DNA from 4 places in the Streptomyces sp. NPDC079141 genome. Region 1 is predicted to be linked to each of the others. Evidence: riboswitches for the same ligand, from Rfam matches in the RefSeq annotation. Region 1 holds a riboswitch; each other region holds the start of a gene.
What was found. A riboswitch is a leader RNA that binds a small molecule or an ion and turns the genes downstream of it on or off. The one in region 1 is predicted to bind cyclic di-AMP.

Region 1 (7,269 bases):
ACTGCGGCTGCGCCTCGGCGACACCGTGCACCGGCTCGCGCCCGGCGACAGCGCGCACTTCGACTCACTGACCCCGCACCGCATCGCCGCCCTGGACCGGGACGGGGTCGACCTGCTGTTCGTCCACACCCTGCTGCAGAGCCCCACAGCCGCGCTGTGCCTGGGCCAGACCCTTGGAGAGACGCCATGAGCGACATGGAGGAGAAGTTCCCCCGCGCCCTGTGGATCCGGCTGATCATCTACATCGCGGTGGGCCACGTCTTCGCGGCCTTCATCTACCTGCTGTTCGAGATGGGGGCCAAGCAGTAGCCGCCGGGCTCAGTCGAGCAGCCGCTCCCGCAGCCGCTCCCGGAGCTCCGGGGTGAGGCGCAGGGCCTGCTCCAGATAGGTCTCGACGCCGCCCCACGTCTCCTCGATGGTCTCGAAGGCCGCCGTCAGGTACTCCGCGCGCGCGTCGAAGAGCGGGCTGAGCAGCTCCATGACCTCGGGGGAGTAGGCCGCCACGGAGCTGCTGCTGCGGTGCACCTTGTAGCGGCGGTGCTTGGCGTTCGACTCCAGGTAGTCGGCGACGATCGCCTCGCGCTCGACGCCCAGGGCGAGCAGGGTCACGGCTATCGACAGACCCGCCCGGTCCTTGCCGGCGGCGCAGTGCATCAGGGCCGGGACGCTGTCCTCGGCCAGTGAGTGCAGCACCTGGGAGTGCTCGGCGGTGCGCTCCGTGATGATCATGCGGTACGACTCGATCATGCGGTTCGCGGCCTTGCCCTCCGCCAGGATCTCCCGCAGCTGCTCGATCTCGCCGTCGCGGACCATCTTCCAGAACTCGGCGCCGTCCGCGGGGTCGGACAGCGGAAGGTTCACATTGCGCACGCCCGTCAGCTCGACGTCGGGGCCCTCCAGCTTCTGGTCCGCCGCGTTGCGGAAGTCGAAGATCGTGTGCAGGCCCAGGGAGTCGAGGAAGGCCGCGTCGTCCTCGGTCGCGTGCGCGAGGTGGCCACTGCGGAACAGCACTCCGTGGCGCACCCGCCGTCCGTCCACGGTCGGCAGTCCGCCCACGTCGCGGAAGTTGCGGACTCCGGCCAGCTCGGGCTCGGTCGACGGGATCTGCTGCGTCACGGGGGCTCCTCCCAGCCGATGCCGCCGACGCGGCTCGTCGACGGCACCTCTCGACCATACGACATGGGTTTCCAGGGCAATGAGTTGTCCACAGGCGGTTGTCCACAGGCATTGCCGCGCAGGCCCGGGACGCTTGATGATGTTGTTCCTTGAGTGTGGATGTGCGGATCTGTGAGGTGTGCATGCTGGAGATCTCCGACGACGGACGTACGTGGATGCTGTCCGGGCCGACCAGCAGTTACGCCCTGCACCTCAACGCGGACGACGAGCTGCTGCACCTGCACTGGGGAGCGCGCATCGCCCTGGCCGACGCCGAGGCGCTCGCGGCCCGTCCGCTGCCGGACCACTGGCCCTTCGAGTCCCGGCTCGACGGACGCGAGGAGTACCCGGTCGAGGGCGGCCCCCGATTCGTCCGGCCCGCCCTGTCCGTGCGCACCGAGGAGCGGCGCGGCACCGAGTGGAGCTTCGAGCGGTCCGAGACCCGGGACGACGAGCTGCGGCTGCGGTTCCGCGACGGCAGGCTCCTCGTCACGCTCCACTACCGCATGCGCGCCGATGTCGTCGAGCGCTGGGTGACCCTGCACAACGACGGGCCCGCGATCGAGGTGCTGCGGGCGGACTCCGCCACCTGGACGCTGCCCGAGCGGGAGGACTGGCGGCTCTCCCAGCTGCACGGCCGCTGGGCCGCCGAGTCCCGCCTGGTGCGCTCCCCGCTCACCTACGGTGAGAAGATCATCGGCAGCCGCCGCGGCCACACCGGACACCAGCACCTGCCCTGGGTGGCCCTCGACACCGACGCCACCGAGGAGCGCGGCGAGGTCTACGGCTGTGCCCTGGGCTGGTCGGGGTCCTGGCGGATCGCCGTCGCCCAACTTCCCGACGCGCGCGTGCAGATCACCGGCGGTGCCGGGTACGACGACTCCGGGCTGCTCCGGCTGGCGGCGGGGGAGTCGTTCACCGCACCCGTATTCGCCGGTCTGTGGAGCGACGGCGGCTTCGGCGGGGCGAGCCGGGCCTGGCACGCGTACCAGCGCGCGCATGTGGTGCCGGACGCCGACCGGGACCGGCCGGTGCTGTTCAACTCCTGGGAGGCCACGGAGTTCGACATCTCCGAGGAACAGCAGCTCGCGCTCGCCCGGCGGGCCGCGGCGATCGGCGTCGAGCTGTTCGTGGTCGACGACGGCTGGTTCGGGACGCGCACGAGCGACCGCGCGGGGCTCGGCGACTGGACCCCCAACGCCGACCGCTTCCCGGACGGCCTCAAACCGCTCGCCGACCAGGTGCGCGAACTCGGCATGCGGTTCGGCATCTGGGTCGAACCGGAGATGGTCAACCCGGACAGCGACCTGTACCGCGCGCACCCGGACTGGGTGCAGCACCATCCGGGACGAAAGCGGACGGAGTTCCGCAATCAGCTCGTACTGAACCTCGCGCGCGAGGACGTCCAGGAGTACCTCTGGACCCAGCTCGACGGACTCCTCTCCAGCGCTCCGATCGACTATGTGAAGTGGGACTTCAACCGCTGCTTCACCGACGCGGGCTGGCCCGGGGAGCCGTACCCGCAGCGGCTGTGGGTCGACCACGTGCACGCCTTCTACGGCCTGCTGGACCGGCTGCGGGCCGCCCACCCCGGCGTCGCCTTCGAGTCCTGCTCGGGCGGTGGCGGCCGGATCGACCTCGGGGTGCTGAGCCGTACCGACCAGGTGTGGACCTCCGACAACACCGACCCGCTCGACCGGCTCGCCATCCAGCACGGCTTCAGCCAGATCCACCCCGCGCGCGTCATGGCGGCCTGGGTCACGGACAGCCCCAACGCCATGCTCAACGGCCGGATCAGCTCCCTGCGGTTCCGGTTCGTCAGCGCGATGGCCGGGGTGCTCGGAGTCGGCGGAGACCTCACACGATGGACCGAGGCGGAGCTGGCCGAGGCCCGCGGGTGGGTCGATCTCTACAAGCAGATCAGACCCCTCGTGCAGCGCGGAGACCTCTATCGGCTGCGGCCCCCGTCGGGCGGGCTGAGTGCTGTGCAGTACATGCTCGGCGACGAGACCGTCGTCCTCGCCTGGCTCCAGGCGCAGCGGTACGGCGAGCCGGTGCCGGCGGTGCGGCTGCGCGGGCTCGACCCGACAGCGGCGTACGAATGCCGCGAAACGGGCGAAGTGCACCGGGGTGCGGTCCTGATGCATCACGGGCTGCGCCTGGAATTGCGCGGAGACCTTGATGCGACGGTTCTCCGGCTGCGTCGCATCTGAGAGTTCTGTCCGAATTGCAGCCTTCATTCCAACTCGCTCTGGAGTAAAGGAGTCTGGAGCAACGTCACGTGAGCAGCGTCATATCCGTGACCGTGAGTCGCCCGTCATGTTCACGTAATTCAAGTGGTTTTCAAGGGGGTTTACGGAAACGGTGGCTCGCGTAATGCACGGAGGGTGACCGGGAATTCTCACAGGGGATCAAGAAGAACGCATTCATGCGGAACCTTCTGCTTGTCCCTTTGCGTCTTGGTCGCTTACGTTCGCCACCAATCCGGACGGACGCCGAATCCTGCCACCGTCCGGGATCCGCACACTTACCCGTACCCGGCAGGAGCGGGGGACCCACAGGCACAACCGCCTGCTCCGGTCTCCGGAACAGGCTTGGGGTCAAGTCGCGCCCAGCGCGCGGCCGGACATCTCCAGTCCGCACCCGACAGCTCACCTCGTAGGCGCCGGAGAGGAATTCGCCATGCCCGCGAGGGGTAAGCACCGCCGTCCCAAGACCCAGCGCTTCACCCGTTCGATCGCCGTCGCCGGAACCGGCGGCGCCGCGCTCGCCCTCCCGCTCCTGGGAGCAACCGGCGCCCACGCGGCCACGCCGCAGTCCGTTTCGGAAAAGGCCGTTCAGTCCCTTCCGGTGGCGGACAAGAAGGCCGCCGAGAAGAAGGCGACCGAAAAGAAGACCGCTGCGACCGGCTCGAAGACCTACACCGTGCGGTCGGGCGACTATCTGTCGAAGATCGCCGACGAGCAGGACGTCAGCGGTGGCTGGCGGAAGCTCTACCAGGACAACCGTGCGGCCGTCGGCACCGACCCGTCGCTGATCCACCCGGGCCTGGAGCTCTCGATCGGCAAGAAGGCCGCAGCCACGGACACGGCCGAGAAGTCCTCCGCGTCGCAGTCCTCCTCGAAGGCGTCCACGGACTCCTCCGAGTCGACGAAGTCCTCGGAGACCTCCGAGTCGAAGACCACGACGGCCACCCAGGCCGCCCAGTCCTCCGCCAGTGGCTTCTCCGCTCCGCTGGCCGGCGCGAGCATCAGCACCGGCTACAAGGTCGCGGGCAGCATGTGGTCCAGCGGCTACCACACCGGCACCGACTTCGCCGCTCCGACGGGCACCTCCCTCAAGGCCGTGGGCGCGGGCACCGTCGTCTCCGCCGGCTGGGCCGGCGCGTACGGCAACCAGGTCGTCATCAAGCTCGCCGACGGCTACTACGCCCAGTACGCCCACCTGTCCTCGCTCTCCGTCTCCAGCGGACAGTCGGTGACCGCGGGTCAGCAGGTCGGCCTCTCCGGTTCGACCGGCAACTCGACCGGCCCGCACCTGCACTTCGAGATCCGCACCACGCCGGACTACGGCTCGGACGTGGACCCGGTCGCCTACCTCCGCTCGAAGGGCGTCGCTCTCTGACGCCTCCTTCGGAACCCCCCGCCTGACACGCTGCCGAAGGCCGGACCTCGATCCCCGGGTCCGGCCTTCGGTGTTGCCGTGTCCGCGTGCGGCTGTCCTGCCGTCAGCCGGCCAGGTGGCGCAGGGCCACGGCCGCGTGGACGGCGATACCGGTGGCCATCGCGTCCTCGTCGAAGACGACCCGGTTGGAGTGGCAGTCGGGGGCGCCGTCCGCCGGCACCGAGGGCGGACGGGCGCCGAGCAGGGCCATGGCGCCGGGACGCGTCCGAGGACGTAACCGAAGTCCTCGGAGCCCATGACCGGGTCGGGCAACTCATGCAGGCGCCCGCTGCCGAGGAGGGCGGTGGCGGTGTCGTGGACCAGGCCGGCGAAGGCCGGGTTGTTCTTTCGTGATCGCCGTATTGCGGTCCTGTGGCGCGGGTGTCCAAAGCGTCGACAGCGGCAGGGGATTGGGCCAGAGTGATCTCTGTTGTGATGCAAGCGCTTTCTGTCGACTCGACTCGACTCGACTCCTGGAAGGAGCCGTGCCCATGCCGACCACGCGCAGAGCCTTCGCCGGACTGGCTGCCGGTGCCGCCCTGGCCGCCCTCGCCCCAGCGGCCGCCGCGAGCGCGGCCCCCCGTCACCGCCGTCTGATCGCCCACGACGACTTCCGCCGCGGACTGGGCCAGTGGGTGACCGAACTCCAGGACGGCGGTACGGTCACGGCCTCCCGCGGCGTCCTGGAGATCGACGTGCCGAGCGGTGCGACGATCTGGTTCGAGCGGCCCCTCGAAGGCCCGTACGTCCTCGAATACACCGCCACGCCCGTGTCGGAGGGAGGCGTCAACGACCGGGTCTCCGACCTCAACAACTTCTGGAACGCCCTCGACGTCCGTTCCCCCGACGACCTCTTCGCCACGCGGCGGGGCGGGGCCCTGGCGGAGTACGACCACCTCAAGACGTACTACGCCGGGTACGGGGCGAACTACAACACCACCACGCGGCTGCGCCGGTACGTCGGCGAGGCCGGTGTGCGCCCGCTGGTCTTCGACTACACCGAGCCGCTCCTCGTGGCGAACGCCCCGCACCGGGTCCGCATCGTCTCCGACGGCTCCGTCCAGCGGTGGTGGAACAACGGGCGGCTGGTCTTCGACCTCGCCGACCCGGAGCCGTACACGAGCGGACACTTCGCCTTCCGGACCGTGTGGAGCCACTTCCGGATCAGCGACTTCCGGGTGTGGCGGTTGAGCCCGCAACAGCCCTGATCGGAGGCTTATTCCGGGTTTGGCGAACCCTTTAGGAGTGGCTTATCTCACCGACCGTCAAGCCCTGCCTACGGTCGCGTAGGTCACATTCGAAGGTGAATCATGTGCCGATGTGGCAGACGATTCGAAGAGTGACAACAGAGCAGTGATCGGGTCGTACGTGGCGGTGGGGGACAGCTTCACCGAGGGCGTCGGCGACCCCGGCCCCGACGGGGCCTTCGTCGGCTGGGCCGACCGGTTCGCGGTGCTGCTCGCGGACCGCCGGCCCGAGGACGACTTCGACTACACCAACCTGGCCGTGCGGGGGAAACTGCTCGACCAGATCGTCGAGGACCAGCTTCCGAAGGCCGTCGAACTCGCGCCGGACCTGGTCTCCTTCTGCGCCGGCGGCAACGACATCATCCGGCCCGGCAGCGACCCCGACGAGGTCGCCGAGCGCTACGAGCGGGCGATCGCGCGGCTCACCGAGGTCGCCGGCACCGTACTGGTGACGACCGGCTTCGACACCCGTGGCGTGCCGGTGCTGAAGCATCTGCGCGGCAAGATCGCCATGTACAACCTGCACGTCCGGGCCATCGCCGACCGGTACGGCTGCCCCGTGCTGGACCTGTGGTCCCTCAAGACCGTTCAGGACCGGCGCGCCTGGGACGACGACCGGCTGCACCTCTCGCCCGAGGGGCACACGCGTGTGGCGCTGCGCGCGGGCCAGGTCCTCGGTCTGGAGGTCCCGGCCGACCCCGACCAGCCGTGGCCGCCGCTGCCGCCGCGCGGCACCCTGGAGGTCCGCCGGGACGACGTCCACTGGGCGCGCGAGTACCTGGTGCCGTGGATCGGGCGCCGGCTGCGCGGGGAGTCTTCGGGCGACCATGTGACGGCCAAGGGGAGCCTGTCGCCGGACGACATCAAGATGCGGATCGAGTCGGTGGCCTGAGCGGTCCGCCGGCTCGACCAGTGAGGTGACGGCGGGGGAGTGGTGCACGCGCGCGTGCCGGGCCCGGTGCTGGGATGGGCGCGAGTCCTCCCCTACGTCCGGAAGGCCGGCGCCGTATGCCCGCACCGCTGCCCCGCACCACCGTCACGCTGGCAGTCACCCTTCTCGCCCTGGGCCTGCCCGCCCTCGCCGCAGCCCCGGCGACCGCGCTGACCAGCCCTGTCGCCTCGGCGACGCCCAGCGCGCCGAGCGTGGCGACCGTCACCGTGACCGGCGTCGGCTCCGCCAATGCCGCGCCGGACCTGGCGGTCG
Region 2 (7,269 bases), on a different contig from region 1:
CATTTTTTACAGAGACAGCTCTGTCAGCTCTGTCGCGAGGAGGGGGTTCCCCATGACCCGACCGTCCGCACCGTCCGCACCGTCCGCCCGCTACGTCCTGCCCGAGTTCACGGAACGCACCAGCTACGGGAGCCGGACGATGGATCCGTACTCGAAGCTGCTGGAGGAGCGGATCGTCTTCCTCGGGACGCAGGTCGACGACGCCTCGGCGAACGACGTGATGGCGCAGTTCATGTATCTGGAGCACAAGGACCCGGACCGGGAGATCTCCCTGTACGTCAACTCTCCCGGCGGCTCGTTCAGCGCCATGTCCGCGATCTACGACACCATGCAGTACGTCGCCTGCGACGTGGAGACGATCCTGCTGGGGCAGGCCGGGCCGACCGCCGCGGTGCTGCTGGCCGCGGGCACTCCGGGCAAGCGGTACGCGCTGCCCGACGCGCGCGTGGTGATCAGCCAGCCCGCGCTGCCGGAGCCGGTGCAGGGTCAGGCGAGCGACCTGGCCATCCAGGCGGACGAACTGACGCGCATCCGGACCCGCCTGGAGGAGATGCTCGTACGCCACACCGGGCGCAGCCCGGAGCAGGTGAGCGCGGACATCGAGCGGGACAAGGTGCTGAACGCGCAAGAGGCGCTGGAGTACGGGCTCGTGGACGGCATCATCCCCAGCCGCAAGGCCTCCCGCCCCGCCCCCGGCGCGAGGTGAGCCGCGGATGCTGCCACCGGAGCTGCCGCCCCTGCCCGCACTCACGCGCGCGGAGGGCGAGTTGATCGACCGTTACCTCGATGTGGTCGACCTGCTCGGCAGGATCAACCCCGCGCACCACGGGGACACCTACCGCGGACTGCGCGCCGCCCAGGCCCTGGTGAGCAGGGCGGCCGAGCTGCGGGACGCGCTGACGCTGATGCACCAGCGCGGCGAGACCGAGCTGCACGCCCCCACGCTGGCGCGTGCGCTGCGGGTGCTGGACGGCGAGCGCCGCACCGCTCGCGTCACCGTGCCCCCACGCCCCGACAGTTGACGGGGCGCGACTCCGGTCCGGAGCGTCCGGCGAGCTGACGAGACGTCCGGACCGGAGTCGAAACGGACCAAAAGAGGTACCCCCTTTCGGCGTAGTCGCCCGTCCTCTTGCAGGCCCGTCAAGGTTGCGCAACGCGCGTAGCCCCGCGGCGGAATTGGTCGTTCCGGTGCTGGTCCGGGCATCCCCAGCACCCTCGACAGTCATTCGAACAGCCCAGTGTCCACCCGAACGGGTGAGTGGTGACTAACACCACAAATCCTCGGTTCTGTTGGGCTTTTCGGACATCCGTGAGTCAAGATCCCTGTCTGACGACAAGCCCCCGCCGCAGCGGCGGGGCGGTCCGGGCGGACGCCGAGTCCTGCCGCCGCCCGGATGACCGAGTCGACAGGAGTGGATCGGCAGGAGTGGAGGACCCAAGCATGACGGGTCGCCGGCACGGACGACTGTCCGGACCGAGCAGCCCTTGGGGTGAAGCCGCGGCAACGCGGCCGGGCCACTTCGCCAGCCCGAATCCGACAGGTCATCCTTCACAGGCGGCTGACGAAGGGTTGCGCATGACTGCGCTCAATCGTGTCCCGTCGCTGATGGCCCGGGCCGGTACGGCCTCGGCACTGACCATCGCCGCCGTGGGCGGCTCGATCGTGGCCCCCGGCTTCGCCGCCGAAGCAGAGGCGGCCACACCGGCGACGAAGGCACTCCAGGTCGCGGAGTCCAAGAAGGGCTCCCCCTACAAGTACGGCGCCACCGGTCCACGCCGCTTCGACTGCTCCGGGCTCACGCTGTACTCGTACAAGAAGGCGGGCAAGAGCCTGCCGCGCACAGCGGCCCAGCAGTACAACAAGACCCGCCACATCACCGCCAAGAACCGCAAGGCCGGCGACCTGGTGTTCTTCCACTCGGGATCGAACGTCTACCACGTCGGTATCTACGCCGGGAAGGGGAAGATCTGGCACGCCCCCAAGACCGGGGATGTGGTGCGTCTGCAGAAGATCTGGACCAGCAGCGTCTGGTACGGCCGGGTGAGCTGACCGGCGCCCGAGGGACGGCGGCGACCTGACCCGCCGCCGTCCCGACGGGCCCTCATACCACCGTCTCCAGGAGCAGCGCCGCCCCCAGAGCCGTCAGCGCGGTGCCCGTGACGGCCTCGACGACCCGGGCGGCACGCGGCCGGCGCAGCCACCGGCCCAGCCGGTCCACCAGCAGGGCCACCGCCGGGAACCACAGCAGGGCGAACACCACCACGATCAGTGCCAGCAGCAGCGTCCGGGGCAGCGCGGGAGCGCCCGCGGGCACGAACTGCGGCAGCAGGCTCAGGAAGGTGATCGGCGCCTTGGGGTTCAGGGCGTTGGTGACGAACCCCTGCCGCAACGGACGCGCGGCCGGCGGCGCCTCGTCGGGTGCGATGGTCCGCGGCCGGCGCAGATCCAGCAGGGTCCGGGCGCCCAGGTACAACACATAGGCGCCGCCGAGCAGTTGGAGCGTCCGGAACAGCGCGGGCACGGCGGTCAGCACGGCGGCGACCCCGGCCACCGCCAGTGCCGTGTGCAGCAGCAGCCCGCCCGCGATGCCGAGCGCGCAGGCGATGCCGGCCCGGCGTGAGACCAGGGCGTTGCGTACGACGACGGTGAAGTCGGCGCCGGGCATGGCGACCATGCCGGCCGCGACCCCGGTGAAGGCGATGAGCTGTCCGTCCATGACGCCAGCCTGCCGCGCCGGAGCCTTCAGCAGGTATTACGAGTATTCTGGGTCTTCCTTAAGCAATGCTTTAGGCAGGACGCCATGTACGACCCCACACGGCTCGCCGCGCTGGTCGCCGTCGCGGAGGCCGGCTCCATCACCCGGGCCGCGGAACGCCTCGGCTACACCCCGCCCGCGCTCTCCCAGCAACTGGCCAAGCTGGAGCGGGAGGCGGGCACCACCCTGCTGGTCCGCCACCACCGCGGCACGCGGCTGACCGGGGCGGGCGAGCTGCTGGTGGCCCGGGCCCGCCGGGTGCTGGACGAGCTGGAGCAGGCGCGGCACGAACTGGCCCGGCTGACCGGGCTGTCCGGCGGCACGCTCCGGCTCGGCACCTTCCAGACCGCGGGCGTGCATCTGCTGCCGCCGGTGCTGAGCGCGTTCCGCCGGGCCCATCCGGACGTGGAACTGACCGTCGCCAACCATGAACCGCCGGCCGGGGTCGCCGCGGTGGCCGCCGGTGAGATCGATCTGGCGCTGACCCACACCTATGAGCCGGCCGAGCCGGTGCCGCTGCCGGCCTCCGTCACTCTGGAGCCGCTGCTGGTGGAGGAGTTGGTCCTGGTGACCGCCCCCGGCCATGTCCTCGCCTCGGGCGGCGCACGGCTCCCGCTGGCCGAGCTCGCCGGGCAGCCCCTGATCAGCATGGCGCCGGACCATCCGGCCCGGCAGGGCGTGGAGGCGGTGCTGGCGCGGGCCGGGGCGACGCCGTCGGTGCTGGTCGCGACGCCCGTGTACGCGCTGGTGTGCGCGCTGGTCAGCGCCGGCCTCGGGGTCGGGGTGGTACCGGAGATGGTGGCGCGGACCGCGGCCACGCCGGTGGGGGTGCGGCCGCTGGAAGGGGGCGGGTTGCGTCGTACGATCTCTCTCGCCCGTCGGACCGACACGACGTCACCGGCCGTGGACGCGTTCCGGGCGCTGCTGCGGGGGGCCTTCGGCCGGGCGCATTAGACCTTCACGGCTCCTGCTGTCCCGCCGCTGTCACCGGCTGCGCCGGTACCGTCCACGGCAGTTCGATGGAGACCGTCTTGCCGCCCTCGCGGGTGGGCCGGACTCTGAGTCTGCCGCCGCACTCGGCGGTCAGCCAGCGGATGATGACCAGGCCGCGGCCGTTGTCCTGCTGGACGGCGGCGGGCAGGCGCTTGGGGAAGCGCGGGTGGCTGTCGGTGACGCCGATGCGCAGCTGTTCGTCACGGTGCAGCTCGATGTCCACCGTGAAGGTGGGTGACTGGCCGAAGGTGTGCTGTACGGCGTTCGTGGCGAGTTCGGAGACGATCAGCCGGATGGTGTCGACGACTTCGGTGTCCCCCGCCAGGCCCCACTCCGCGAGGGTGCCGACGACATAGCCGCGGGCCGCGGAGACCGAGGCGGGATCGCTCGGCAGAGTGACGGATGCTTCCAGATGGTCTGCCATGGCGACGTCGTCCCTTTCCCACGGGACCGGAGTCCGACACGGAGCGGATGGTTCGAGTACGGTCCCGGACTGGTGCTTCTTCGCCAGACTGCCATTACCCCGCCGGTCACGGTGGCGATCCACCAAGATATGCATATATCTGTCGCTCGAAGCGGTGAACTCTGCTACGCGAGACCGTATTTGGGCGGCCCGGTTGGAGTAAGGAGTAGCGCATGCAGCACGGTCCCGCGGTGCGCCGCCGCAAGTTGGGCGCAGAACTGCGCGCGTTGCGCACCGGTGCGGGGCTCACCAGTGGCGAGGCGGCGCGGCTGGTGGGCTGGCACCAGTCGAAGGTGAGCCGGATCGAGACCGGCGCCAGCGGCGTGAAATCGGCCGATGTGCGGTTACTGCTGGACGCCTACGGCGTCGGCGACTCCCAACTGCGCGAGCTGCTTCTGGTGTTGGCGGGCGACGACGCGGGCGGCGGCCGGCACCACTGGTGGCATGCGTACCGCGGGGTGCTGCCGCCGACGTACCGGGACTTCATCAGCCTGGAGTCCCAGGCCAGCGCGATGCGCACCTTGGAGACCTCGGTGGTGCCGGGGCTGTTGCAGACTCCCGAGTACGCACGTGCCGTGACCAGGGCCGCGGTGGGCGGACTTGAGGACGCGGACGAGCGTCTGGACGCCCTGGTCGAGGTGCGGCTGGCCCGGCAGACGGTGCTGCGGGGCGCGCCGCCGCTGGAGCTGAGCGCGGTGCTGGACGAGGCGGTGCTGCACCGGGAGATCGGCGGTCCGGACGTCATGGCGCGACAGCTGGGACGGCTGGTGGAGGCGGGGCGGTTGCCGCAAGTGCGCCTGCAGGTCCTGCCGTTTGCGGCCGGTGCGCACGTCGGCATCACCGGGCCTTTCGTTATCTTCTCATTTTCGCGCACTTCTGATCTGGACGTGGTTGTTCTCGACCATTTGACGAGTAGCCTCTACCTCGAACGGAAAGAAGACCTCCGGGCCTATACGGAGGCGTTCAACACCCTTCAGATCCACGCCCTTTCGCCCGAGGACTCGTTGGATTACATCGCCGGGATAGCTGACGGCGCGTAAGGAGGCACCATGTCTGCACTGCCTCGGAACGTACCTTCCAGTACCGATCTGCACGGCGTGCGGTGGCTGCGCAGCAGCTACAGCACGGGAGCGAACAACTGCGTCGAGACCGCTCGGCCCCTGACCGGCCCGTGGGCCGGACTGCTCGCCGTACGCGACTCCAAGGACCAGGCCGGACCCGCGCTGCTCTTCTCCCCCGAGAGCTGGGCGGAGTTCACGGCCGCGGCCCACCAGGTCTGATCAGTCCCGCAGCCCGCGAGCCACGGCCGTGTCACGCCGACTCATGGTCGTGTTTCGCCGATCACCCGTACAGCGCGTTCGATCTGCCCCTCGGAGAGGTCCGCGCGGGCGGTCAGCCGCAGCCGGGAAATGCCGTCGGGAACGGAAGGAGGACGGAAGCAGCCCACGGCAAGACCCGCGCCCCGGCAGTCCGCCGCCCACCGCACGGCGCTCTCCGGGGACGGCGCGCGCACCGAGACCACCGCGGCGTCCGGCCGCACCGCCTGATGGCCCGCGGCCGTCAGCCGGGCGTGCAGTTCGCCCGCCACCGCGCGCGCCCGCGCCGCCCGCTCCGGCTCGCGGCGCAGCAGCCGCAGTGCCGCCAGGGCCGCCCCCGCAGCCGCGGGGGCGAGTCCGGTGTCGAAGATGAACGTCCGGGCCGCGTTGACCAGGTGCTCGATCACCCGGGCCGGGCCGAGCACGGCTCCGCCCTGGCTGCCCAGCGACTTGGACAGGGTGACCGTGACGACCACGTCCTCGGCGCCCGCGAGACCCGCCGCGTGCGGGGCGCCGCGTCCGCCGTCGCCGAGCACGCCCAGGCCGTGCGCGTCGTCGACGACCAGTCCCGCGCCGTGCTCCCGGCACGCCGCGGCGAGCGCGGCCAGCGGGGCGGCGTCGCCGTCGACCGAGAAGACCGTGTCGGAGACCGCGACGGCCGGCCCGTCGTGCGTCTGGAGGGCCTTACGCACGGCGTCCGGTTCGGCGTGCGCCACCACCTGCGTGGTGCCGCGCGCCAGTCGGCAGCCGTCGATCAGCGAGGCGTGGTTGCCCGCGTCGGAGACGATCAGTGACCCGTGCGGTCCGAGCGCGGTGACCGCGGCGAGGTTGGCCGCGTAACCGGAGGAGAAGACCAGGGCCGCCTCGAACCCGCAGAAGTCCGCCAGCTCGCGTTCGAGCTCGGTGTGCAGCTCGATCGTGCCGGTGACGAGCCGGGAGCCGGTCGCGCCGCCGCCCCAGGTCCGCGCGGCGCGGGCCGCCGCCTCGGTGACCTCCCGGTGGTGGGCCAGGCCCAGGTAGTCGTTGCTCGCGAGGTCCAGCAGCGGCGAGTCGGCGGGGCGGGGGCGCAGGGTCCGTACGAGTCCGGCGCTGCGGCGCAGCTCCGCCTCCTCGTCGATCCAGCCGAACGCCATGGGTCCTCCGGGGATTTTGTAGGCAGTGGACAGACACTAGCGGGACGACCAGCCGCCCAGGGTGTGGCAATACCCACACCTCAAAGCGCCGGTGTTGTGCGAACTCTCCTTGGCCAGGGACCCCTCCGTAGGACAGGATCAGCTCTCATGGACCTGCTGAACACGCTGGTGGACAAGGGGCTGCGGCGCGAGCTGCCGACCCGCGAGGAAGCCCTGGCCGTCCTCGCCACTTCCGACGACGACCTGCTCGATGTGGTGGCCGCGGCCGGCAAGGTGCGCCGGCAGTGGTTCGGCCGCCGGGTGAAACTGAACTACCTCGTCAACCTCAAGTCGGGCTTGTGCCCGGAGGACTGCTCCTACTGCTCCCAGCGGCTCGGCTCCACGGCCGGGATCCTGAAGTACACCTGGCTCAAGCCGGACGAGGCCTCCCAGGCCGCCGCGGCCGGCCTCGCGGGCGGCGCCAAGCGCGTCTGCCTGGTGGCGAGCGGGCGCGGTCCGACCGACCGGGACGTGGACCGGGTGTCGGACACCATCAAGGCGATCAAGGAGCAGAACGAGGAGGTCGAGGTCTGCGCCTGCCTCGGTCTGCTCTCCGACGGCCAGGCCGA
Region 3 (7,269 bases), on a different contig from region 1:
ACGCCGGGCCCGGCGGCCAGGGAGTGCGCCACGAGCACGTGCAGGCACTTCACCCGGTCCGGCATCCCGCCCGCGCTCGGAAACCCCGTCAGCTCCTCGATCTCGTCCCGCCGCCGGATGTAGTCCTCGTGCGCGGAGCGATACGCCGCCGCCAGCTCCGGATCCGTCTCCAGCCGCTCGGTCATCTCCTTCATCACGCCGTTCGCCTCCAGCGTGCCGATCGCGGAGTTCGCCTTCGGGCACGTCAGGTAGTACAGCGTCGGGAAGGGCGTACCGTCGGGCAGCCGCGGAGCGGTCTCCACGACGTCCGGCTGCCCGCACGGACAGCGGTGCGCGATCGCACGCAGCCCGCGCGGCGGACGGCCGAGCTGCTGCTTGAAGGCCTCGACGTCGGCGTCGGTGGGCTCGGTGCGCGGAGTGGTCGGCGGGGGCGTTTCCATGTCTGTCTTTCGTCTCTTCGAATTCACTGGTCGGCGGCGTCGGACTTGTCGACCCCGTCCCAGACGTTCGCGTACCAGGGCCGGTCGGCCGCGCCCAGGTCGGTGCGCGACTGGCGGGCGGCGTCCGGGTCGATCACGACGTACCCGGTCTCGCCCGGCATCACATAGTGCAGCCGCTCACGGATCTGCTGCTCGGCGTACGCGTCGTCCTGCCAGCGTGCCTTGAGGTCGCGCAGGTCCTCGACCCGCTCCCGCGCCTGCTGCTTCTCCCGCTGGAGGTCGGCGATCTCGGCGCGCTGCGCGACGTACTGCCTTATCGGGTAGGCGAGGGCGACGACCAGGGTGCACACCACGAGGGCGAGCAGCGCCGCGCGGCCGGTCAGCCGGGAGCGGCGGGCCTGCCGCCGGGTCTGCGAGCGGTAGACGCGGGCGGCCGTCTGCTCGCCGAGCAGCTTGATCCTGGTCGCGGTGGAGAACCGGTCCCGGTCCTTCACGGCCATTGTCCAGCCTCCCCTTCACACACGCGCGTACGTCCCCGCACACGGTACGGGACCGAGTACGGGGACGTACGGACGACTGGCTAGGCCTTCAGGAAGGCTCAGCCCTTGAAGCGGGGGAACGCGCTGCGGCCGGCGTACACCGCGGCGTCGTCGAGGATCTCCTCGATGCGCAGCAGCTGGTTGTACTTGGCGACGCGCTCGGAGCGGGCCGGGGCACCGGTCTTGATCTGGCCGCAGTTGGTGGCGACGGCCAGGTCGGCGATGGTGACGTCCTCCGTCTCGCCGGAGCGGTGGGACATCATGCACTTGAAGCCGTTGCGCTGGGCGAGCTCCACGGCGTCCAGGGTCTCGGTCAGCGAACCGATCTGGTTCACCTTCACGAGCAGCGCGTTGGCGGCGCCGTCCTCGATGCCACGGGCCAGGCGCTCCGGGTTGGTGACGAACAGGTCGTCGCCGACGAGCTGGACCTTGTCGCCGAGCTTGTCGGTGATGACCTTCCAGCCGGCCCAGTCGTCCTCGAACAGCGGGTCCTCGATGGAGACGAGCGGGTAGGCCGCCACGAGCTCCTCGTAGTACTCCGTCATCTCGGCGGCGGAGCGCTCCTTGCCCTCGAAGAGGTACTTGCCGTCCTTGTAGAACTCGGAGGCGGCCACGTCGAGCGCGAGGGCGATCTGCTCACCGGGGACGTACCCGGCCTGCTTGATCGCTTCGAGGATGAGGTCCAGGGCGTCGCGGTTGGAGCCCAGGTTCGGGGCGAAGCCGCCCTCGTCGCCGAGGCCGGTCGACAGGCCCTTGCTCTTCAGCACGGCCTTGAGGGTGTGGTAGACCTCGGTGCCCCAGCGCAGCGCCTCGGAGAAGGACTCCGCGCCGATCGGGGCGATCATGAACTCCTGGATGTCCACGTTGGAGTCGGCGTGCGAGCCGCCGTTCAGGATGTTCATCATCGGCACCGGCAGCAGGTGCGCGTTCGGGCCGCCCAGGTAGCGGAAGAGCGGGAGGTCGCTGGCCTCGGAGGCGGCGTGGGCGACGGCGAGCGAGACGCCGAGGATGGCGTTGGCGCCGAGGGAGCCCTTGTTGTCGGTGGCGTCCAGGTCGAACATCGCCTGGTCGATCAGGCGCTGCTCGGTGGCGTCGTAGCCGACCAGCTCGGGGCCGATCTGCTCGATGACGGCCAGGACGGCCTTCTCGACACCCTTGCCCTGGTAGCGGTTCGGGTCACCGTCGCGGAGCTCGATGGCCTCGAAGGCGCCGGTGGAAGCGCCGGACGGAACGGCGGCACGACCCGTGCTGCCGTCGTCGAGGCCGACCTCGACCTCGACCGTGGGGTTGCCTCGGGAGTCCAGGATTTCCCGGGCTACGACGACGTCGATGGACGGCACGAGCATCTCCTTCTTGGGATGTGACGCTGGAAGTGCGGGGCACGTGAGCCTTGCGACTAGAGCCTAACCGCCTCCGGGACATCGGCCAGCCGACCGACCGTCCCGTGGACAAGGACAGACGGTACCTATTGTTTCCCGACGGAACAAAGGGTCGATGCCCTTAACTATGGGTGACCTGCAGAAAGACGGGTGGGAAAAGAAGACCCCGCCCCGGTGCGTACGGGGGAATACGCACCGAAGCGGGGAGCCCGTGGGGACGGGGGGTGACCCTCACGAGGCCTTCATTGTGAAGGACACGTCTATGAGGGCACTGTGGTTCGGCTACGGGACTACTTGAGGTGCAGCTGCTGACCGGGGTAGATCAGGTCGGCGTCCTCGACGATGTCCTTGTTCAGCTTGAAGAGCTTCTCCCAGCCGCCCTTGACGTCGTGCTCCTCGGCGATGGTGCTGAGGGTGTCGCCGGCGACGACCTTGTACTCGCCGTCACCCTTCTTGACCTTCTTGCCGGTCGGGGTGGTGACGGTCTTCTTGGCGGCCGGACGCTCGGTGGAGCGGGAGGCCGGCTGCTCGGTCTCACGCGTCGTGGGGGCCGTCGTGGTGGTCTCCGAGGAGCCGCTGGAGCTGCCGGTGTACGAGGCGCTCGACAGGCCCACGCCACAGGACGGCCAGGCGCCCTTGCCCTGGCCCGCGAGGACCTTCTCGGCGATCTCGATCTGCTGCGCCTTGCTGGCCTGGTCGGCGGTGGAGGCGTACTGCGTGCCGCCGTACGCGGCCCAGGTGGAGGCCGAGAACTGGAGGCCGCCGTAGTAGCCGTTGCCGGTGTTGATGGACCAGTTGCCGCCGGACTCGCACTGGGCGACGGCGTCCCACTCGGAGGCGGTGGCGGCGGAGGCGTTGCCGGCCGCCATCAGCGGGGCGGCCACGGCGGCGCCGGTGACACCGGCGATGGCGATGGCGCGGGTGGCCTTGGACGGACGACGGTGCTTGCCCTTGCCGGAAAACAGCATGGATCGATCCCCTCACCGACGCCTGCGAGGTGAGCTGTCGGGTTCGGGCCGGTTGAGTGCCCGGACGCGCAACGGTCGGTGCGCGACTTCACCCCAAGCCGGATCCAGCTCAACTGCTGGGCCCGGCACTTACCTTGGGTCCCCCGCTCCTGCCTACGGCGCATGACGCGACGACTGTTCCCGTACGGCCACCGGCAGGATTCGGCGTGCGGCAGTCGGGGCCCGCTGCTGCGAGCGGTCATGACCGTAGACACGCGATCCGCGGAATTTCAAAGACGATCAGGGCTTCTGAGACTCATCCCACACTTTCGCCAAAACGGACATTCAGTGCGAAGCGTGACGCGAACTCCCGCTACTTTTCGCCCGGTTCGACCCCTACTTCGAGGGTCTGACCGGGGATGATGAGGTCGGGGTCAGTGCCGACGGTCGCCTTGTTCTCGGCATAGAGGCCGCGCCATCCGCCGTTGAGGTCAAGGGAGTCGGCGATGCCCGTGAGGCTGTCCCCGTTGCGGACGGTGTACGAGCCGTCGGCGGCGTCGCGCGCGACCGCGTCGCCGCGGGAGGCGTGCCGGCCGGCGGAGTCCGCACGGTCGTCGGTGGTTTCCTCGTCGGCGCTGTCGCCGCGGTGGCGGCCCGTGCCGGTGTCGATGAGGGCGGAATCACCCTCACCCTGACCCGAGTTGTCCGAGTTGTCGCCCTCGGTCCCGTCTGTGGATTCGCTGTCGGATTCCTGGGAGTCACCGGATTCGGTGGACTCCTCGGACTCGGCGGACTTCGAAGGCTTGGCGGACTTGTCGGACTTGGCCGAGTTGTCCGATGCGTCGACCGAAGGCGATTCGGTGGACGAGCCGTCGATCGAGTCGAGCAGACCGGAGGAACCGGAGGAGTCCGACGAATCGGAAGAGTCGGATGAACCGGTCGAACCGGTCGCGTCTTCCGCGACGCCCGTGTCGACGTCGACCGAACCCGACTTCTCGTCAAGGCCGGAGAGGGGGCCGCAGGTGGGCCAGGCCGCGAGGCCCTGGTCCGCGAGGATCCGCTCGGCGACCGCTATCTGCTGGGAGCGGCTGGCCAGGTCGGCGCTGGCCGCGTACGTCGTACCGCCGTACTCCTCCCAGTTCTCCTGGGTGACCTGAAGGCCGCCGTAGTAGCCGTTGCCGCTGTTCTCGCTCCAGGAGCCGCCGCTCTCGCACTCCGCGACCCGGTCCCAGGTGTTGCCCTCGGCGGCGCTTGCGCCCGTGGCGCCGAGGAGCGGGATGGCGATGGCGGAGCCGGTCACTCCGGCCGCGACGATGAGAGCCGGGGCCTGGCGGGGGCGACGGTGACGACCGTTCCCGGAGAGCATGCGGGGGCCTTTCGCGAGACAGCAGAGATCGGCGCGGCGGGTGACACGAGGGGCCGCGCTGACGAGTGAACGTATCGGCAGACGATCACTTGTCACAAGTTAATGCCGCGCAGATCACGTGAAGATCACAGACTTGAGGGCGTGTCACCTTCACCTCGGGCGTGGACAGTCACCCGGTCGAGATGCCGCTCGGCGTGAACTCGACCGGCAGTGTGCGCAGTCCGCGCATGATGAGGCCGCCGCGCCAGCGCAGCTCGGCCGGATCCGCCGCGAGCCGGAGATCCGGGAGCCGGGTGAGGAGGGTCGCCAGCGCGGTCTGGCCCTCCAGGCGGGCGAGCGGGGCGCCGAGGCAGTAGTGGATGCCGTGGCCGTAGCCGAGATGCTGGTTGTCGCGGCGGGAGAGGTCCAGGGTGTCGGGGTCGGCGAACCGCTCCGGGTCCCGGTCGGCGGCGGCGAGGACGACGAGGACGGGGTCGCCGGCGGCGATGTCCTGCCCGCCGATGGTGAGCGGGCGGGTGGCGAACCGCCAGGTGGCGAGCTCCACGGGGCCGTCGTAGCGCAGGAGTTCCTCCACGCCGGTCTCCAGGAGGCCGGTCTCCCGCCGCGCGAGCGAGCTCTGCAGCCGGGCGCGCTGCTCGGGGTGGGTGAGCAGGGCGTAGGTGCCGTTGCCGATGAGGTTGACGGTCGTCTCGAAGCCGGCGAACAGGAGGATGAAGGCCATGGCGGCGGCCTCGTTCTCGGTGAGGTGCTCGCCGTGGTCGGAGGCGCGGATGAGGCCGGAGATGAGGTCCTCGCCCGGGGTGGGCTCGGCGGGCAGCGCCTCGCGCTTGCGGTGGATGAGGTCGGCGAGGTAGCCGCGCATCTTCTTCACGGACCGGGCGACGCCGCCCCTCGGGCCGCCCTGATGACGGATCATCATGCCCGCCCAGTCCCGGAAGTCGTCCTGGTCCTCGCGGGGGACGCCGAGCAGGTCGCAGATCGCGTAGATGGGCAGCGGGAAGGCGAACTCGTGGATGAGGTCGGCGGACCCCTCGGCCGCGAACCGGTCGATCAGCTGATCGGTGAGCTCCTGCACGCGAGGTGCGAACTCGGCGACCCGGCGCGGGGTGAAGGCCTTGCTGACGAGCCGTCGGAGCCTGGTGTGGTCCGGCGGGTCGATGTTGAGCAGATGGGTCATCAGCTCGGCCTTGCGCTCGCCGGGGATCCCGGTCTTGCCCTTGGCGTGGGCGGGCTCGTCGTGGTGCGCGGGGTTCTTGCTGAGCCGCTGGTCGGCGAGGGCCTGCTTGGCATCGGCGTATCGGGTGACCAGCCAGGCCTCCACCCCGCTGGGCAACGTGGTCCGGTGCACGGGCGAGTGCTCGCGCAGCCAGGCGTACGCGGGGTACGGATCGGTGGCGAACTCCCAGGTGAAGAGTTCGGGCGGGGCCGGGGCCGGCGGCAGCTTCTCGTCGTGCACACCGAGACCGTAGTCGCCCTGTCCCACCATACGAACGCCCCGAGCGTGCACTTCGTCACAGACAGGCCCGATATGCGACCTGCTTGCCATGGGCCCTTCACATCCCCCCTACATTCACCCATGTGGATCCACAGGTACTGAAAAGCACTTTTGCCGTGCTTGAGAGACGCGCCGAGCAGGCAATGAAATACTTCTACTCACACCTTTTTTGGAACAATCCGGGCGTTCGTGAGCTGTTCCCCGAGGACATGGAGCCGCAGCGCGACCGCCTTTTCACCGCACTGACCTACGTCGTGGCGCATCTCGACAACCCAGGTCTGCCCGCGTATCTGAAGGACCTCGGCCGGGACCACCGCAAGTTCCTCGCGCAGCCCGCGCATTACGCGGCGGTGGGCACGAGCCTGCTCGCCGCCTTCGAGTACGTCCTGGGCAACCAGTGGACGCCCAAGGCCGAGAAGGCCTGGACCGAGGCGTACACCGTGGTGTCGGGCGCCATGATCGCGGGCGCCCAGGAGGCCGAGGACGCCGGCCGGCCCAACTGGTGGGACTGCGAGGTGGTGTCCCACACCCGTTACAACGACGACCTCGCGGTGCTCACCCTCCTTCCGCGCGAGCCGCTGCCCTTCCGGACCGGCCAGTACGTGAGCGTCAGCAGTCCGCGCGTGCCGTCGCACTGGCGCACGTACTCCATAGGCAACGCACCCCGCGTCGACGGCACGGTGGATCTGCACATCAGCCGGGTCGAGGGGGGTTCGCTGAGCACCGCACTCGTCCAGCAGGTGCGCGAGGGAGAGGTGCTGCGCCTGAGCGCGGCGGGCGGCAGTCTGACGCTGCGGACGCCGGTCACCCGCCCCCTCACCTTCATCGCGGCCGGCACCGGCTGGGCCCCGGTCAGGGCACTGCTCGAAGAGCTCGCCGTCGAACTCGCCCGGTGCGACCTACGGCTCTTCTCCGTCGCCCGGCACCCGGCGCTCCTCTACGACCGTCACGCCGTCGAGGAGCTGCGGACGCTGCTCCCCCAGCTCGACATCGCCTATGTCACCCCCGCCCCCGGCCGACCGCCCGCGCAGGCCACCGACCGGCTGGTCTCCGCCCTGGGCAGCCAGGGCAACTGGCCGGCCCAGGACGTCTATCTCGCCGGT
Region 4 (7,269 bases), on a different contig from region 1:
GCAGAACGTGCGGGTGAGCGGAGTCGGGCATCTCGCCCTGCCCGTGCATCCGGCCGTGGCTGCGGGGATACGGCAGGCACTGGACACCGAACGGACAGGAGCAGAAGCCGCCGCACCCGCCGGCGGCCTGACAGTGGCGTAAGAGCCCCCGCCCCTCTTCCACAGCCTGGAGACAGCAGCCGAACAGGCGACAGACCTCGAACACTCTTCGAACACAAAGCCAAAGTCGCGCCCGCAGTCCCCCGAAACACGGCCGAATGCCCGTTTCCTGCGGGCGCGAAACCTGCCGAAGATTGTCGTGCCCGCGTACCGCCGGGTACAGTCACCGCACTGCTCTGGCAGCCCCTGTTGTCGAGGCGAAAGAGAAGTTGGTGAACGACCGTCACCCGTCGGGGATCATGACCACCCCGGCTCCGGCTTCCGACCCTGCCTCGGCGCACTACGCGTCGTACGGCACCCAGGAAGCCCAGTACGGCGACTTCACCACGTACGGCGCCTACGACACCACCGGTTTTCAGCAGCCCACCGGGACCTTCGACACCGACCCGCTCTTCGGCAGCCTGCCGGGCGAGAGCACGGGCGGGTACGACTCCGGCCAGTGGGGCACGGGCAGCCACCAGACGCTGAACTACGACGCGTACGCGGCCCAGCACCACGCCGCCTACGACACCGGCGCCTACGACACGACCGCCTGGACGGCCGACTACCAGCAGCTGTCCGCCGTTCCGCAGCAGGCCAACGGCCCCGATGCCTCCGGCCAGTGGGACGCGGGCGCCTGGCTCCAGCCGGAGCAGTCCGGCGCCCCGGCCGACCAGACCCAGCAGTGGGAATGGGGCACCCAGTCCTTCGACACCGGTGCCTACGACGCCACGCAGTGGAACTCGGCCGAGGACAACTCGACGGGCGTCTACGAGCAGCAGGCGACGGCGACCTTCGAACAGGTCGCGTACGACGAGACCGCGTACGGCGAACCCGCCTCGGACGAGGACGAGTTGACCGCCACCGGCGAACTGCCCGCCGTGGCCCCGCTCCTCGACGACCAGGAGGAGACCGTCCCGGCGCCGGGCTCCCGAGCGGCGGCCCGCAACTCCGGCCGCTCCCGCCGCCGTACCCCCGCCAAACGTTCCGCGCTGCTGACCGTCGCCGTGCCGTCGGCGTGCGTGATGGGTGTCGCGGGGATCGCCGCGGCCTCCGTCGGCACCCTGACCGACGACAAGGAAACCTCGACGACCGCGTCCGACGCGCAGGCCGTCAAGCCGTCGGCGGCGAACAACAAGCTGGACACCCAGCTGGAGAGCCTCTCGGCCGGCGCCGACGACTTCGCCGACCGGGCCAGCCGTACGCAGGAGCGCATCGACCTCAAGGCCCAGCAGGAGGCCGAGCGGAAGAAGGCGGCCGAGGAAGCGGCCCGCAAGGAGCGGCTGCGCCCGAAGTTCGCGGTGCCGGTCGCCCAGCACGGCCTCAGCGCCTACTACGGCCAGGCCGGCATCAACTGGATGTCCATGCACACCGGCATCGACTTCCCGGTCTCGTACGGCACGACGGTGATGGCCGCGACCGACGGCACCGTGCGCACGCAGTGGAACGCCGCCTACGGCAACATGATGATCGTGACCGCCATGGACGGCACGGAGACGTGGTACTGCCACCTCTCCAGCTACAGCGTCCCTTCCGGTACGACCGTGAAGGCCGGCGACACGATCGCGTACTCCGGCAACTCCGGCAACTCCACCGGCCCGCACCTGCACTTCGAGGTGCGCCCCGCCGGAGGGTCGGCCATCGATCCGCTGTCCTGGCTGCGCAGCCACGGACTGGACCCCTCGTAGCCGGACGACTCCCTTACGGGCCCCCGCTGTTGGGCGAGGGCCCCACTCACCTCCGCTAGAGCTTCTCCACCGGCGCGTACCGCAGCAGCAGCCGCTTCGGCTTGGCTTCGCCGAAGTCGATCGTCGCCTCGGCGTTCGCCCCTGTGCCCTTGACCGCCATGACGGTGCCGAGCCCGAACTGGTCGTGCGTGACCCGGTCGCCCACCGCCAGCGAGACCACCGGCTTCTCGGACGTCCGCCGGGTGGCGAAGCCGGACGCGCCGGACGCCGACGAACGCGAGCGGGAGGACGACAGCGAGGCCGCCACACCGGAGGCGGGCCCGGAGGACATGGGCGCGGTCGCCCCCGTGCGCTTCCAGTCCACGTGCTGCCCCGGGATCTCCTCCAGGAAGCGTGAGGGCGGGTTGTACGACGGCTGCCCCCACGCGCTGCGCAGCGACGACCGCGTCAGATACAGCCGTTCACGCGCGCGCGTGATGCCGACGTACGCCAGGCGGCGCTCCTCCTCCAGCTCCTTGGCCTGGCCGAGGGCGCGCATGTGCGGGAAGACGCCGTCCTCCATGCCGGTCAGGAAGACGACCGGGAACTCCAGTCCCTTGGCGGTGTGCAGGGTCATCAGGGTGATGACGCCGGAGCCGTCCTCGTCCTCGTCGGGGATCTGGTCGGAGTCGGCGACGAGCGCGACCCGCTCCAGGAAGTCGGCGAGCCCACCGGGGGTCTCCTCCGACTCCTGCTCGAACTCCAGGGCCACGGCGGCCAGTTCCTGGAGGTTCTCGATACGGGTCTCGTCCTGCGGGTCGGTGGAGGCCTGCAACTCGGCGAGATAGCCGGTGCGTTCGAGGACGGCCTCCAGGACCGTCGCCGGTCCGGCGCCCGAGTCGACGATCGTCCGCAGCTCCTCCATCAGCACGTTGAACCGCTTCACGGCGTTCGTCGACCGCGCGGCCATGCCGTACGCCTCGTCGACGCGCTTGAGCGCCTGCGGGAAGCTGATCTTCTCGCGCTGGGACAGGGCGTCGATCATCGCCTCGGCGCGCTCGCCGATGCCGCGCTTGGGGACGTTGAGGATCCGGCGCAGCGGCACCGAGTCCTCCGGGTTGGCCAGCACCCGCAGGTAGGCCAGGACGTCCCGGACCTCCTTGCGCTCGTAGAAGCGGACGCCGCCGACGACCTTGTAGGGCAGGCCGACGCGGATGAAGACCTCTTCGAAGACTCGGGACTGGGCGTTGGTGCGGTAGAAGACGGCGACATCGCCGGCCTTCGCGTCGCCCGCGTCCGTCAGTCGGTCTATCTCGTCGGCGACGAACTGCGCCTCGTCGTGCTCGGTGTCGGCGACGTAGCCGGTGATGCGCGCGCCCGCGCCCGCGTTGGTCCACAGGTTCTTCGGCCGCCGCGACTCGTTGCGCTCGATGACCGCGTTGGCCGCGCTCAGGATGGTCTGCGTGGAGCGGTAGTTCTGCTCCAGCAGGATCGTCGTCGCGTCCGGGTAGTCCTCCTCGAACTGGAGGATGTTGCGGATGGTGGCGCCGCGGAAGGCGTAGATCGACTGGTCGGCGTCACCCACGACGCACAGTTCGGCGGGCGGCACGTCGTACTCGTTGGGCGGTACGTCAACGGGGTGCTCGGAGGTCCCGACCAGCTCCCTGACCAGCGCGTACTGCGCATGGTTGGTGTCCTGGTACTCGTCGACGAGGACATGCCGGAAGCGGCGGCGGTAGTGCTCGGCGACGTCGGGGAAGGCGCGCAGCAGGTTGACCGTCGTCATGATCAGGTCGTCGAAGTCGAGGGCGTTCGCCTCGCGCAGCCGGGACTGGTACATCGCGTACGCCTGGGCGAGGGTCTTCTCGAAGCCGTCGGAGGCCTGGGCGGCGAAGTCCTCCTCGTCGATCAGCTCGTTCTTCAGATTCGAGATCTTGGCGCTGAAGGACTTCGGCGGGAACCGCTTCGGGTCGAGATCGAGATCACGGCAGACGAGCGCCATCAGCCGCTTGGAGTCGGCGGCGTCGTAGATCGAGAAGGAGGAGGTGAAGCCGAGCTTCTTGCTCTCCCGCCGCAGAATCCGCACGCACGCGCTGTGGAAGGTCATCACCCACATCGCGTTGGCCCGCGGGCCGACGAGCTGCTCGACGCGCTCCTTCATCTCGCCCGCGGCCTTGTTGGTGAAGGTGATCGCGAGGATCTGCCCCGGATGCACATTCCGCTCGGCCAGCAGATGGGCGATGCGATGGGTCAGCACCCGCGTCTTGCCGGAGCCGGCGCCGGCGACGATGAGCAGCGGGGCGCCGGCATGGACGACGGCGGCGCGCTGGTTCTCGTTGAGCCCCTCCAGCAGCGCGGCCGCGTCGAGGGCCGGGCGCGGGGCGCCGTCACGGTAGTGGGCGTCCCGGTCCGGGGGCACGTCGAACTTCCCGCCGAACAGATCGTCCGGAACGGGCTCCGGCACGTGCTCGTCCTCGGGCGGCGGCGGAGGCTCCTCCTCGTGCCCACGGGGGGTCTGGAGGTCCGCCAGGAAGCTGTCGTCAAAGAGGCTGCTCATCGCTCTCCGAGTCTAGGGCGCCTCACTGACAGCCCGCCGCCGCCCTGAGAACATCACCTGTTTCAGAAGCCGATGATCTTCCAGACCTGCCCGCCCGGCGTCTTCTTACCCTCCAGCACGGTCCCGTCACGGTCAGCGATCGACCAGGCGGAGACGTACACCTTCCCGTCGTACGGATCGACGGCCAGGCCCGCCGGGAACGGCACCTTCACGTTCGTACGCTTGCCGCCCGAGACCTTCGTCACGACGCCCTGGAAGAGCTGACTGACGTAGAGATCCCCGTTGCCGTTGAAGGCGATGCCGCTGATCGGGCCGAAGCCGGACTTCCAGCCGAGGATCTTGCCCGTCCAGGGGTCGACCTTCCACACGCGCGCGGTGGGCTTCTCGGTGAGCCCGTTCAGCTCGCCGACGTAGAGGTTGCCGTCCGGACCGAGGGCGAGGGAGGTCGGCACGGCCTCATGCCCGCTGTGATCGGGAAAGACCGTGAAGGGCCGCGCCTTGCCGTGCTTCGAGACGACCACGAGGTCATTGCCGGCCGCGTCGGCAACGATCTTGCGGCCGTCCGGAAGAGCAAGAACGGCGTACGGATTGGACTCCAGGGACGCCTTGTGCGGGTTGTACTTGAGCTCGACGCCGGTGATGTCGGCGGCGATCCTGGCCTTCCCACCGTCGATGCGCAGCAGCTTGCCGAGCTTGTTCCACGGCGGAGTGGTGGGCACCCCGGCCTCGGGCGGCGCGAAGGTCTCGACGCCCCACAGCTCGCCCCACAGAGCGGAGACCCCGTCCACACCGGTGGCGAAGCCGCCGTCCGGGGCGGCGCCCGAGGGCAGCCCCTGCACCACCCTGTGATGCTTCCACGCGCCCCCGTCCCAGTAGACCTTGGTGACGGCCGACGTGAGGCCGATGCAGGTCTCCCCCTCCGGCCCCTCCCCGATGCACTTCTTGCCGCCCCGCCCGGCCTCGGCGACGTACAGCTGCCCGCCGTCGTACGAGAGCTGGCGCGGATTGTCGAGCCCGCTCGCGATCACGCGGACGACAGGTTTCCCGCCCGTGGCGGTAGCGGGGACGATGCCCGCGGTGGCGGCGAGTGCAACACCCACCGCGACGACGAGTGACTTACGACGCTTCCTCATGGCCGTATCCCTCCCACCCACGGCACCCGACCGTGGCTGGCTGGAAGTTAGCGCCCGGAAGCGGGCGGACGCCGTCACTCCGGACAAAATACGTACAAGTCGCCGCAGATCCTTCCGTATTGGCCACCCTCAGAGACGCCCTGACCAAAGGTCACGAAAATGTATCGGGCATATCACCCACCAACCTTCACAGGCGCCACACGAGTTGGCTACCGTGCCGGGCAGGCCGTACGACCCCCACCGGCGAACGACGCCGGGCCGCGCGGCCTTCCGCCGAGTCCGGTACGCCCCCACGGCAGCCGGAGCCGGGGACCCAACCGACCTTGGGGTGAATCGACCAACTCCCTTACGGGGACGAGTCGTAGGGCAACCCTTCCGAACCACCCGCCCGAACCCGACAGCTAACTCGGTAGGCGGACGATGGAAGGAGTCGCCTCCCTTGGCGTCGCACCGCAAGCCGCGTCCCACGGGTACGCGCGTAGCCGGCATACGCACCCCCGCCCTCGCCACGGCCGCCCTCACCTCCGTGGCCCTCCTCTCCCAGACGGCCAACGCCAGCCCCTCGGCCGACGACAAGCCGAGCCTCGAAGAAGTCGAGAAGAAGGTCGACGACCTGTACCGCCAGGCCGAGTCGGCGACCGAGAAGTACAACGCGGCCAAGGAAAAGACCACCAAGCAGCGCAACCGCGTCGACACCCTCCTCGACGACGTCGCCAAGCGCACCCAGAAACTCAACGACGCGCGCGAGGAGCTCGGTTCCTTCGCGGCCGCCCAGTACCGCACCGGCGCCACCGCCCCCGACACCGCGACCTTCCTGCTCGCCGACTCCCCGCAGGACTACTTCGACCAGACCCAGCTGATGAGCCGGATGACCGGCCGTCAGAAGGAAGCGGTCGACGACTACGTCACGCAGCAGTCGGAAACGATGAAGAAGCGCAAGGAGGCCACCGAAAGCCTCCAGACGCTGTCCGAAACGCAGACCGACCTCAAGACCGCCAAGGCCACCGTCCAGCAGAAGCTCTCCGACGCACGCGAGCTCCTCTCGCAGCTCACGGCGGAGGAAAAGGCCCGCCTGGCGGCGATCGAGAAGCGCAAGCAGGAAGAGGCCGCACGCAAGGCGGCCGAGCTGGCGCAGCAACAAGCAGAAGAGGAGCAGCGCCGCCAGGAGGCCGAAGAGGCGGCAGCGGCGGAGCAGGAAAGCACTCCGACACCCGCCCCCTCCGAGTCGTCGGAACCCCCCACCGACTCCACCGCCGACTCCTCGTACGCCACGAAGGCCGAGAAAGCCCTCGCCTTCGCCCGAGCGCAGATCGGCAAGCCGTACGTCTGGGGCGCCACGGGCCCCGACTCCTACGACTGCTCCGGCCTCACCCAGGCCGCCTGGAACGCGGCCGGCATCACCCTCCCCCGCACCACCTGGGACCAGGTCAACGCCGGCACCACGGTCTCCCTCGCCAACGCCCAGCCCGGCGACCTGGTCTTCTTCTACGACGACCTCAGCCACGTAGGCCTCTACATCGGCAACGGCATGATGATCCACGCCCCGAAGCCAGGCGCGTACGTCCGCGAGGAGTCGATCTACTACGACGGCGAGGGCTCGATCCACAGCGTGGTACGCCCGGCCTGAAAAACGAGCACGCGCGCGCGTAGGGGCACGAGCCCGCAGCCGCCCACGGCGGGAAGGGAACGTGCCCCGGGGGCGGCCCAGCACCCGCGTACGGCGGGAAGGGGCCGTGCCGGGGGGTGTCCGCCCGCAGAGGCCGGCGTAAAGACA

Region 2: another riboswitch for cyclic di-AMP. It lies ahead of AB0Q90_RS10410 (C40 family peptidase); the one in region 1 lies ahead of AB0Q90_RS20515 (LysM peptidoglycan-binding domain-containing M23 family metallopeptidase).
Region 3: another riboswitch for cyclic di-AMP. It lies ahead of AB0Q90_RS37625 (transglycosylase family protein); the one in region 1 lies ahead of AB0Q90_RS20515 (LysM peptidoglycan-binding domain-containing M23 family metallopeptidase).
Region 4: another riboswitch for cyclic di-AMP. It lies ahead of AB0Q90_RS37405 (NlpC/P60 family protein); the one in region 1 lies ahead of AB0Q90_RS20515 (LysM peptidoglycan-binding domain-containing M23 family metallopeptidase).

Annotation. Positions count from the first base shown of each region.
Region 1 covers NZ_JBFBLP010000007.1:43,779-51,047, reverse strand. The annotation lists gene AB0Q90_RS20535 (XRE family transcriptional regulator) at 1-190, shown strand, start outside; gene AB0Q90_RS20530 (DUF6126 family protein) at 187-309, shown strand; gene AB0Q90_RS20525 (tyrosine-protein phosphatase) at 319-1,116, opposite strand; gene AB0Q90_RS20520 (alpha-galactosidase) at 1,299-3,368, shown strand; cyclic di-AMP (ydaO/yuaA leader) riboswitch at 3,639-3,833, shown strand; gene AB0Q90_RS20515 (LysM peptidoglycan-binding domain-containing M23 family metallopeptidase) at 3,838-4,779, shown strand; gene AB0Q90_RS20510 (hypothetical protein) at 4,883-5,029, opposite strand; gene AB0Q90_RS20505 (DUF6250 domain-containing protein) at 5,310-6,026, shown strand; gene AB0Q90_RS20500 (SGNH/GDSL hydrolase family protein) at 6,172-6,957, shown strand; gene AB0Q90_RS20495 (SIMPL domain-containing protein) at 7,074-7,269, shown strand, end outside.
Region 2 covers NZ_JBFBLP010000003.1:151,489-158,757, reverse strand. The annotation lists gene AB0Q90_RS10420 (ATP-dependent Clp protease proteolytic subunit) at 53-706, shown strand; gene AB0Q90_RS10415 (hypothetical protein) at 714-1,022, shown strand; cyclic di-AMP (ydaO/yuaA leader) riboswitch at 1,387-1,573, shown strand; gene AB0Q90_RS10410 (C40 family peptidase) at 1,577-2,050, shown strand; gene AB0Q90_RS10405 (LysE family translocator) at 2,103-2,717, opposite strand; gene AB0Q90_RS10400 (LysR family transcriptional regulator) at 2,802-3,710, shown strand; gene AB0Q90_RS10395 (ATP-binding protein) at 3,715-4,173, opposite strand; gene AB0Q90_RS10390 (helix-turn-helix transcriptional regulator) at 4,386-5,252, shown strand; gene AB0Q90_RS10385 (DUF397 domain-containing protein) at 5,262-5,492, shown strand; gene AB0Q90_RS10380 (8-amino-7-oxononanoate synthase) at 5,534-6,661, opposite strand; gene bioB (biotin synthase BioB) at 6,809-7,269, shown strand, end outside.
Region 3 covers NZ_JBFBLP010000022.1:45,887-53,155, reverse strand. The annotation lists gene AB0Q90_RS37640 (DUF501 domain-containing protein) at 1-440, opposite strand, end outside; gene AB0Q90_RS37635 (septum formation initiator family protein) at 464-940, opposite strand; gene eno (phosphopyruvate hydratase) at 1,039-2,325, opposite strand; gene AB0Q90_RS37625 (transglycosylase family protein) at 2,649-3,326, opposite strand; cyclic di-AMP (ydaO/yuaA leader) riboswitch at 3,331-3,497, opposite strand; gene AB0Q90_RS37620 (transglycosylase family protein) at 3,679-4,671, opposite strand; gene AB0Q90_RS37615 (cytochrome P450) at 4,841-6,127, opposite strand; gene AB0Q90_RS37610 (globin domain-containing protein) at 6,310-7,269, shown strand, end outside.
Region 4 covers NZ_JBFBLP010000021.1:150,205-157,473, forward strand. The annotation lists gene AB0Q90_RS37385 (alpha/beta fold hydrolase) at 1-142, shown strand, start outside; gene AB0Q90_RS37390 (M23 family metallopeptidase) at 399-1,826, shown strand; gene pcrA (DNA helicase PcrA) at 1,882-4,362, opposite strand; gene AB0Q90_RS37400 (ScyD/ScyE family protein) at 4,425-5,495, opposite strand; cyclic di-AMP (ydaO/yuaA leader) riboswitch at 5,757-5,927, shown strand; gene AB0Q90_RS37405 (NlpC/P60 family protein) at 5,935-7,122, shown strand.